Regions from separate parts of the Comamonas antarctica genome, predicted to be linked through region 1. Evidence: predicted binding sites of a transcription regulator. Region 1 holds the regulator's gene; each other region holds the start of a gene.
The links. Region 1 encodes sigma-54, which starts transcription at its own class of promoters, with help from an activator protein. Its sites were predicted from a motif close to TGGCANGNAANCTGCTTT; they were not measured.
Positions count from the first base shown of each region.

Region 1 (2,199 bases):
ACGTGCGCGCCGTGCTGGAATTGCAGCGCGACGACCAGGGCCGGCCGCTGTCGCGCGATGAAATCGAAAGCCGCCTGCTGGCGCTGCTGCAGGAGCTGCGCGTCGACCATCTGCGCGCCTCGCCCGCGCTGGCGCTGTCGGGCGGCGAGCGCCGGCGCGTGGAGATCGCGCGCGCGCTGGCCACGCAGCCGCGCTTCATCCTGCTGGATGAACCATTCGCGGGTATCGATCCGATTGCCGTGATCGAGATCCAGCGCATCATCGGTTTTCTCAAGGCGCGTGGCATCGGGGTGCTGATCACCGACCACAACGTGCGCGAAACGCTGGGCATCTGCGACCACGCGTTCATCATCAGCGACGGCCATGTGCTGGCCCAGGGCACGCCGGCCGAGATCGTCGAGAACGCCGACGTGCGCCGGGTCTATCTCGGCGAGCATTTCAGGATGTGAGCCATGTGCATCAGCTTGTGCCGGTCTGAGGGGAAACGCCGTTGAAACCGGGTCTGTCGCTACGCGTATCGCAACATCTGGCCCTCACACCGCAGTTGCAGCAATCGATCTGGCTGCTCCAGCTCTCGACGCTGGAACTGAGCCAGGAGGTCGAGCACATGCTCGACGACAACCCGTTCCTGGAGCGCACCACCGAGGAAGCCGAGCGCGAGGAGTTTGGCGTGGCACAGGCCGATCTGCCCGCACAGCGCGACGATTACGCCGATGACGCGCAGCACGCGACGGGTTCGGCCAGCAGCGACACGGCCACCAGCAGCGATACCGAGAGCGGCGACGTCACGGCGCCGGCCGATGCCGCGCCCGATTGGGAAGGGGATGGCAGCGCCGACCTCTCGCCCGACGACAGCGAATGGGGCGGCGAGGCGCGTGCGCGCCATGCCGAGGACGACACCGAAGCCCAGGATCTGGCGCACGGCCATGAGTCGCTGACCGACCACCTGCACCGCCAGGCACTGTCGCTGCGCCTGGGCGAGGTCGATCGCTCGGCGCTGCGCTTTCTCATTGAATCGCTCAACGAACATGGCTATCTCGAGGACCCGCTCGAGGAACTGGCCGCGGGCCTGGCCGGTGCCGATGCGCTCGAGGAGCAGGAAGAACTGGTGCACCACTTCACGGTGGCGCTGCGCCTGCTGCAGTCGCTCGAGCCGGTGGGCGTGGGCGCGCGCGACCTGGCCGAATGCCTGACGCTGCAGCTCAGGCACCTCGCCGCGCGCGATGACGCGCAGGTGGACGCGGATACCGTGCAGACCGCGCTGCGCATCTGCGAGCAGCCCATGGACCTGCTGGCGCGCCGCGATGTGCGCCGGCTGATGCAGGCCTGCGGCGCGAGCGACGAGCGCATCCGCGCGGCCATGGCGCTGATTGCGCGGCTCGAACCGCGTCCCGGCCGGCGCTTTGCCGATGTCGAGCGCAACCTGGTCGTGCCCGATGTGATGGTGCGCAAGCTGGCGCGCAGCAGTGGCGACGGCCAGCCGCAGTTCAGCGTGCAGCTCAACCCCGACGTCATGCCGCGGCTGCGCGTGCATGACATCTATGCCAACGCGCTGCGCGGCCACAAGGGCAGCGAAGGACATGCGGGCCTGCAGCAGCGCCTGCAGGAGGCGCGCTGGTTCATCAAGAACATCCAGCAGCGCTTCGACACCATCCTGCGCGTCTCCCAGGCCATCGTGCAGCGGCAGAAGAACTTCTTCACCCATGGCGAGCTGGCGATGCGCCCGCTGGTGCTGCGCGACATCGCCGACGAACTGGGCCTGCACGAGTCGACCATCAGCCGCGTGACCACGGCCAAGTACATGTCCACGCCGATGGGCACCTATGAACTCAAGTACTTCTTTGGTTCAGGCCTGGGCACCGAGACCGGGGGCAACGCCTCGAGCACGGCGGTGCGCGCGCTGATCAAGCAGTTCGTCGCGGCCGAGAATCCGCTCAAGCCGTTGTCGGACAGCCAGCTGGCGGAGATGCTCAAGGAGCAGGGCATCGAGTGCGCGCGCCGTACCGTGGCCAAGTACCGCGATGTGCTCAAGATCGCGCCCGCCAATCTGCGCAAGTCGCTGTAGCCGCAGCGCGCGACTGCCGATGTCCTCCAATGCCCGCAGTTCGCGACAAAAGCGTATCCTTGCGCCCCTGCTATGAACCAACTGCAACTGTTTTTGCCCTGCGCCGCCGGCGTGGAGGACTATCTGGCCGATGA
Region 1 covers NZ_CP054840.1:217,900-220,098, forward strand. Annotated here, with positions in the region: gene lptB (LPS export ABC transporter ATP-binding protein) at 1-449, shown strand, start outside; gene HUK68_RS01015 (RNA polymerase factor sigma-54) at 491-2,065, shown strand; gene HUK68_RS01020 (THUMP domain-containing class I SAM-dependent RNA methyltransferase) at 2,138-2,199, shown strand, end outside.

Region 2 (2,199 bases), 110 kb from region 1:
GCGCAGCCCGCGCCCTCGTCCGTGCCGGCACGCATGGCGGCCGTGCACCGCGCACTCGAGCAATGCGTGCAAAAGGCCAACACCGCGGTGCGCGCACATGCCGCGCGCCATCCGGAATGCGAAGGCATGGGCACCACCGTCGTGGCCGCGGTGTTCACGCAGGACCGGCTGGTCGTGGCCCATCTCGGCGACTCGCGCGCCTATCTGTGGCGCCGCGGCACGCTGCGCCAGCTCACCACGGACCATTCCTGGCTGCAGGAGCTGATCGATGCAGGCCATATCAGCGTCGAGGCCGCGGCGCAGTCCGGCCAGGGCCACCTGATCACGCGCGCGCTGGGGGTGAGTGCACGCGCCCAGCCCACGCTGTACGAAGAACCGCTCGAAGCCGGCGACCGCGTGCTGCTGTGTTCCGACGGCCTCAGCGACATGCTGGGCGCGGCCGACATCGCGGCGTTGCTGGCCCTGCCCCAGCCGCTGAGCCTGCAGGCCGACCAGTTGATTGCGCAGGCCAATGCCAGGGGCGGGCATGACAACATCAGCGTGATCATCGCGGCTGTAGAACCCGCGCCTGCGGACCAGGACCACTGAAGCGCCTGCGGCTAAACTCACGCCTTGCCGCGCGGCCCCGCCCGCGGCGTCGCGTTCCACCACCCGCAGGAGTCCATGCATGCCCCGCCTGGTCATTTCAATCGATGGCGCCATCATCAAGGAAGTCGCGCTGACCAAGGAGCGCACCACGCTCGGGCGCCGGCCCTACAACGACATCGTGATCAGCAATCTGGCCGTGAGCGGCGAGCATGCACTGCTGCATTGTGTGGGCGGCCGCGTGCACATCGAAGACCTGCAAAGCACCAACGGCACCTATGTGAACCAGCAGCGCATCGCGCGCCAGGAACTGCAGCATGGGGATCTGCTGAACATCGGGCAGTATGAGATGCGCCTGCAGCTGAGCCCCGAAGAGTACACACAATGGGGCGCCGCAGCGGCGGCCGCGCAGCCGGCGTGCCTGCGGCTCGAAGGCGACACCCCGCGTGAGGTGGCCCTGCTCAAACCCGTAACCACCCTGGGCAAGCCCGGCGTCGCGGTGGCCACCATCACGCGCAAGTCCTCGGGCTTCATGCTGGCACGCACCGAGGGCGCGGATGGCAGCCTGCGCCTCAATGGACTGGGGGTCGGCGCCGATGCCAGGCCATTGCAGCATGGTGACCTGATTGAACTGGCAGGCAGCCGGCTGCACTTTTTGCGGCTTCAAGCCGGGGCCTGACGCTCTGCTCCGCCCCAAAGTGACATGTTTTGTCCTTGAGTCAATGAATTTGACAACTTTGTCACATAGAAGCGGCATTCTTGTCAGAGAATGTTTGAACTTCGCAGAATTTGCAACAAAGTTTTGCAGCGAGGCAGGTTCTTCCTCTGAGCGCGTGATGGCATGACAATTGCTGATACAGGTTACCTAATTTTTCTACCCAGGAGCTTTCCATGAAGCGTTCAATCCAAAAAGGTTTTACCTTGATCGAACTGATGATCGTTGTGGCGATCATTGGTATTTTGGCGGCCGTGGCGCTGCCGGCTTATCAGGATTACACGATCCGGGCGCGCGTGACGGAAGGCTTGAGCTTGGCTAACGCGGCCAAGACCGCGGTTGTCGATGCTTTCAATAACCGTAACAGTGGTGAGGTCGAAGCTTACAATGGAACTGCAGCTCAAGCTGCCCCAGCAACCGCAGGCAATACGGTATATGCCTATAGCTACACTGCGGGCACTAACGTTGCCTCGATCGCTATCGCGGCGATTCCGGCTACTCCCGTTATTGGTTCGGGACGTATTTCTATCACTTACGCTGGTCAAGTCGCAACTGCGCTGGGAAATCCTCTTTTGCTGACTCCTGGCAGTGGCACGGTCACCAACTCTGGTGTTCCTAGCGCTGCCATGGTTGTGGGCGCTCCTGTCGTTTGGGGCTGTGGCATTGCAACCGCTGCAGCTTTCAAATATCTGCCTGCAAACTGCCGCTTTGTGGTTGCCGCAGCAGCAACGTGATTTTCATTTAACAGCATGTTAAGTGCTGGAAAATTTAGGCATCGCAGTGTGCTAATGATAAAAAAGGGCCGCGCGGCCCTTTTTTATTTCCAACAGCATTTATAACAAGGACGCAAATCATGCTCAACGGAAGAATTTTAGCTGCCATCATTAATGCAGCACTTT
Region 2 covers NZ_CP054840.1:109,286-111,484, reverse strand. Annotated here, with positions in the region: gene HUK68_RS00510 (Stp1/IreP family PP2C-type Ser/Thr phosphatase) at 1-588, shown strand, start outside; gene HUK68_RS00505 (FHA domain-containing protein) at 668-1,264, shown strand; gene HUK68_RS00500 (pilin) at 1,477-2,034, shown strand; gene HUK68_RS00495 (hypothetical protein) at 2,154-2,199, shown strand, end outside.
Region 2: the regulator sigma-54 is predicted to act here: its motif matches at 1,423-1,440, upstream of HUK68_RS00500 (pilin).

Region 3 (2,199 bases), 420 kb from region 1:
CACGCCTTCCGAATACAGCAGCGGCAGGCGCGTCTCGATGCCGGGAATGCCGTTCGGGATGCGGTCGAACGACACCTCGCAGCCCTCGGGGCGCTTGCCCTGGCTGCCGTCCATGCGGAACGGCGCGTGGTCCGAGGAGAACACCGAGAACAGGCCTTCGGTGAGGCCGTTCCAGACCACCTGCTGGTTGGCGGCGTCGCGCGGCGGCGGGCTGCAGACGCAGCGCGCGCCGTGGTAGCTGTCGTCCAGGCCCAGGTCGTCGGCGGTGAGGAACAGGTATTGCGGGCAGGTCTCGGCAAAGACCTGCAGCCCCAGCGCCCGCGCCCAGCGGATCTGCTCCATGGCCTCGCGGCCGGACACATGCACGATCAGGATCGGTGTGTCGACCAGTTCCGCCAGCGCGATCGCGCGGTGCGTGGCCTCGCGCTCGACCAGCATCGGCCGGGACTGGGCATGGAAGCGCGGCGCGCTGCGGCCCGCGGCCAGCAGGCGCCGCGTGAGCCACTGGATGCAGTCGGCGTTCTCGGCGTGGATCATGGCCAGCGCGCCATGCGCCTTGGCCACCGACAGCACGTCGAGGATCTGCCCGTCGTCGAGCTTCATGTCGTCGTAGGTCATGTAGATCTTGAACGAGGTGAAGCCTTCGCGGATCAGCGCCGGCAGCTCCTGCTGCAGCACCGCGGGCGTGGGGTCGGTGACGATCAGATGGAAGGCGTAGTCGACATGCGCCTTGCCGGCCGCGCGCTCGCGGTACTGCTCGACCGCGGCGCGCAGCGAATGGCCGCGCTGCTGCGCCGCGAACGGGATCAGCGTGGTGGTGCCGCCGCAGGCGGCCGCGCGGCTGCCGGTGTCGAAGTCGTCCGCCATGCGCACCGGGCCGCTGGTGATCTCGTCCAGATGGCAGTGGGCGTCGACGCCGCCCGGGGTGACGACGCGGCCGGCCGCGTCGATGCTGCGCGCCGCGCCCCGCAGGCCCTGGCCCAGCTGCACGATGCGGCCGTCCTGGATGCCGATGTCCGCGTCGAAGCAGTCGCTGGCGGTCGCGACGCGGGCATTGCGCACGATCAGGTCAAGCGGCGCGTTCATGCGGCGCCCCTGCGTGGGCACGCATGCACCGAAAAAGTGTCGACACCGGTGTCGACGGAACATGTTGGTGCGAAAAAGGGCTTGAAGGTGCTCATGGTCACCGTTCAACGCAATTGCTGTGCCAGATCGCGCCGATGGCGTGGGTTTGGCACCAAACGTGCTTGCAGCAATGTCGACAATCCTGGTCGCCCAGGGCATTTTCTTGTCGACATTTCCGAAAGCCACTACCGATGCCAGAAAAATTCAAGCTGGGCGTGCTGACGCCATCGTCCAATACCGCGCTGGAGCCGCTGACGCATGCGATCGTCGCCGGCCTGCCCAATGTGTCGGTGCATTTCGCGCGCTTCAAGGTCACCGAGATTTCGCTGGGTGCTGCGTCATCGGGCCAGTTCGACGACAGCCATATCCTTGCCGCGGCCGACCTGCTTGCGGACGCCAGGGTCGACGTGATCGGCTGGAGCGGCACCGCGGCTGGCTGGCTGGGCTTCGAGAAGGACGTCCTGCTGGCCGAGCGCATCGAGGCGCATACCGGCATTGCCGCGACCACGGCCATCCTGGCGCTCAACGAGCTGCTGGCGCTGCGCGGCGCCACGCGCCTGGGCATCGTGTCGCCCTACACCGCGGACGTGCAGCAGCGCATCGTCGGCAACTACCGCGCGGCGGGCATCGAAGTCGTGGCCGAGACGCACGAGGGCATCAGCGTCAACCATGACTTCGCCGCGCTGGCGCCGCAGCTGCTGCAGCAGCGCATCGCGCAGGTCGCCGCCGCCGCGCCGCAGGCCATCGTGACCTACTGCACCAACCTGCGCGCGGCCCAGCTCGCGGCCGAGGTGGAGCAGCAGACCGGCATTCCACTGCTCGACACGGTCAGCACCACGGTGTGGGGCATGCTGCGCAAGATCGGCGTGCCGACGCAGCAGGTCAAGGGCTGGGGGCGGCTGTATGGCTGGGAGTAAATCGGCCGCCCTGCGCGCGCCGCAGGCTGGCGATGGTGCCGCGCATACGTCCCGGCCCGGCGCCAGCGACATCCATGCGCGGCTGCAGAACGCCATCCTCGAGCACCGCCTGCTGCCCGGCACCAAACTCGGGGAGGACCGGCTCGCGGACATCTTC
Region 3 covers NZ_CP054840.1:637,110-639,308, forward strand. Annotated here, with positions in the region: gene hydA (dihydropyrimidinase) at 1-1,086, opposite strand, end outside; gene HUK68_RS02990 (maleate cis-trans isomerase family protein) at 1,317-2,042, shown strand; gene HUK68_RS02995 (GntR family transcriptional regulator) at 2,029-2,199, shown strand, end outside.
Region 3: the regulator sigma-54 is predicted to act here: its motif matches at 1,193-1,210, upstream of hydA (dihydropyrimidinase).

Region 4 (2,199 bases), 1.4 Mb from region 1:
GTGCCCACGGTCGGCGAGACGCTGCCCGGCTACGAGCTCGGCGTCTGGTACGGCCTGTTCGGCCCGGCCCACATGCCCAAGGAGCTCGTGGACCGGCTCAACGCGGCCGCCAACGCCGCCATGGCCGATCCCGCCGTAAAGGCGCGCATGGACAGCCTGGGCGTCGAGGTCGTCAAGACCACGCCGGCGCAGTTTGCCGCGGTGCTCAAGTCCGATGCCGAACGCTACGGCAAGATCATCCGCGAACTGGGTATCAAGGGTGAGTGAAGACCGCGACCTGAGGCTGCCGGCGGCCGCGGCCACGGCGCTGTGCCGCGAACTGCCGCGCGCGGCCGATCTGACGGCCGCGATGCAGTTGATCGAGGCCCAGCGCCAGCTGCTGCTGGGCGACGGCCTGCTCACCGTGAACCATGTGCTGTGGCCCGATGCCGCCGGCGCGCCCGAGGCCATCGAGCTGCAGCGCATCTGGTCCTCGCGCCCGGCCGAGTATCCGGTCGCGGGCCGCAAGCGCAAGACCCTCACGCCCTGGACCCGGCAGCTGCTGCTGGACAGTGAAATCTTCATTGGCGAAGGCCAGGCGGCGCTGCAGCAGGTCTTCGACGACCACCGGCTGATCCTGTCGATGGGACTGCAGTCGGTGCTGAACGTGCCGCTGGTGCGCGCCGATGGCCGCTGCTTTGCGACCTTCAACGTGCTGGGCACCGTGGCGCAGTGGAGCGTGCTGGACAAACTGCGGATCGAACTGCTGGCGGCGCTGGCCCGGCCTTTCGTGGCGCGGCATGTGGAGGGTTGAATCCGTGGGGCAGTGATCGGCCTGCGCGCGCACCGCGCTGGCCAGTCGCCCCGGGCCATGCACCCGAATGCGGCGGGCGGTTCACCATCGCGGTGCACCGATCCGCCGCGAGCGGCCAGCGGCGCTCTGGCGTCAGGCTGGCCCGCAAATTGCTTCATACGCTGCGTGGCCACCGACGGCCACAGGGTTTCGGTGCAACGGTGGACCTGAACCCATGACGAAGGCGTCTTTCCCCGCAGCTTTGCTGTGCCGGGACGGACGCCTTTTTTGTTTTCAGCACTGCCCACGAAAGACGGAAGATGAAGCAATCCAGACTGGTCATGGTCGGCAACGGGATGGCAGGCGTGCGCGCGCTCGAGGAACTGCTCAAGCTCGCGCCCGACCTGTACGACATCACGGTATTCGGCAGCGAGCCGCATCCCAACTACAACCGCATCATGCTGTCGCCGCTGCTCGCGGGCGAGCAGACGCTCGAGCAGATCGTGCTCAATGACTGGAACTGGTACACCGACAACGGCATCACGCTGCACGCCGGCTGCACGGTCACGAAAATCGACCGCCAGACGCGCAGCGTGCATGCGGTCAACGCCGCGGGCGAGCCATTGAGCGCGCCCTACGACCGGCTGATCATGGCCACGGGCTCGAATGCCTTCATCCTGCCGATTCCGGGCAGCCAGTTGCAAGGGGTGCTGGGCTACCGCGACATTGCCGACACCCAGGCCATGATCGATGCCGCCACGCAGTACCCGCATGCGGTGGTGATCGGCGGCGGGCTGCTGGGCCTCGAAGCCGCCAACGGGCTGATGAAGCGCGGCATGCAGGTCACGGTGGTGCATGTCGGCGACTGGCTGATGGAGCGCCAGCTCGACGAAACCGCGGCAAAGCTGCTGCGCAAGTCGCTGCAGGAGCGCGGCATGCGCTTCCTCATGGGCGCGCAGACGCAGGAGCTGCTGGGCAATGACGCCGGCCGCGTGCGCGCCGTGCGCTTCAAGGACGGCAGCGAAGTGCCGGCCGATCTGGTGGTGATGGCCGTGGGCATCCGCCCCAACACCGCGCTGGCCGAGTCGGCGCGGCTGCATGTGAACCGCGGCATCGTGGTGCACGACACATTGCAGACCACCACCGACCCGCGCATCTATGCGGTGGGCGAATGCGCGGCCCACCGCGGCGTGGCCTATGGGCTGGTCGCGCCGTTGTTCGAGCAGGGCAAGGTGCTGGCGAACCACCTGGCCGAGCTGGGCATCAGCCGCTACGAAGGGTCGGTCACCTCGACCAAGCTCAAGGTCACGGGCATCGACCTGTTTTCGGCCGGCAACTTCCAGGGCTCGGCCGATACCGAGGAAATCGTGCTCAGCGACCCGATCGGCGGCGTCTACAAGAAGCTGGTCATCGAGAACGACAAACTG
Region 4 covers NZ_CP054840.1:1,635,673-1,637,871, reverse strand. Annotated here, with positions in the region: gene HUK68_RS07880 (Bug family tripartite tricarboxylate transporter substrate binding protein) at 1-267, shown strand, start outside; gene HUK68_RS07875 (GAF domain-containing protein) at 260-793, shown strand; gene nirB (nitrite reductase large subunit NirB) at 1,093-2,199, shown strand, end outside.
Region 4: the regulator sigma-54 is predicted to act here: its motif matches at 932-949, upstream of nirB (nitrite reductase large subunit NirB).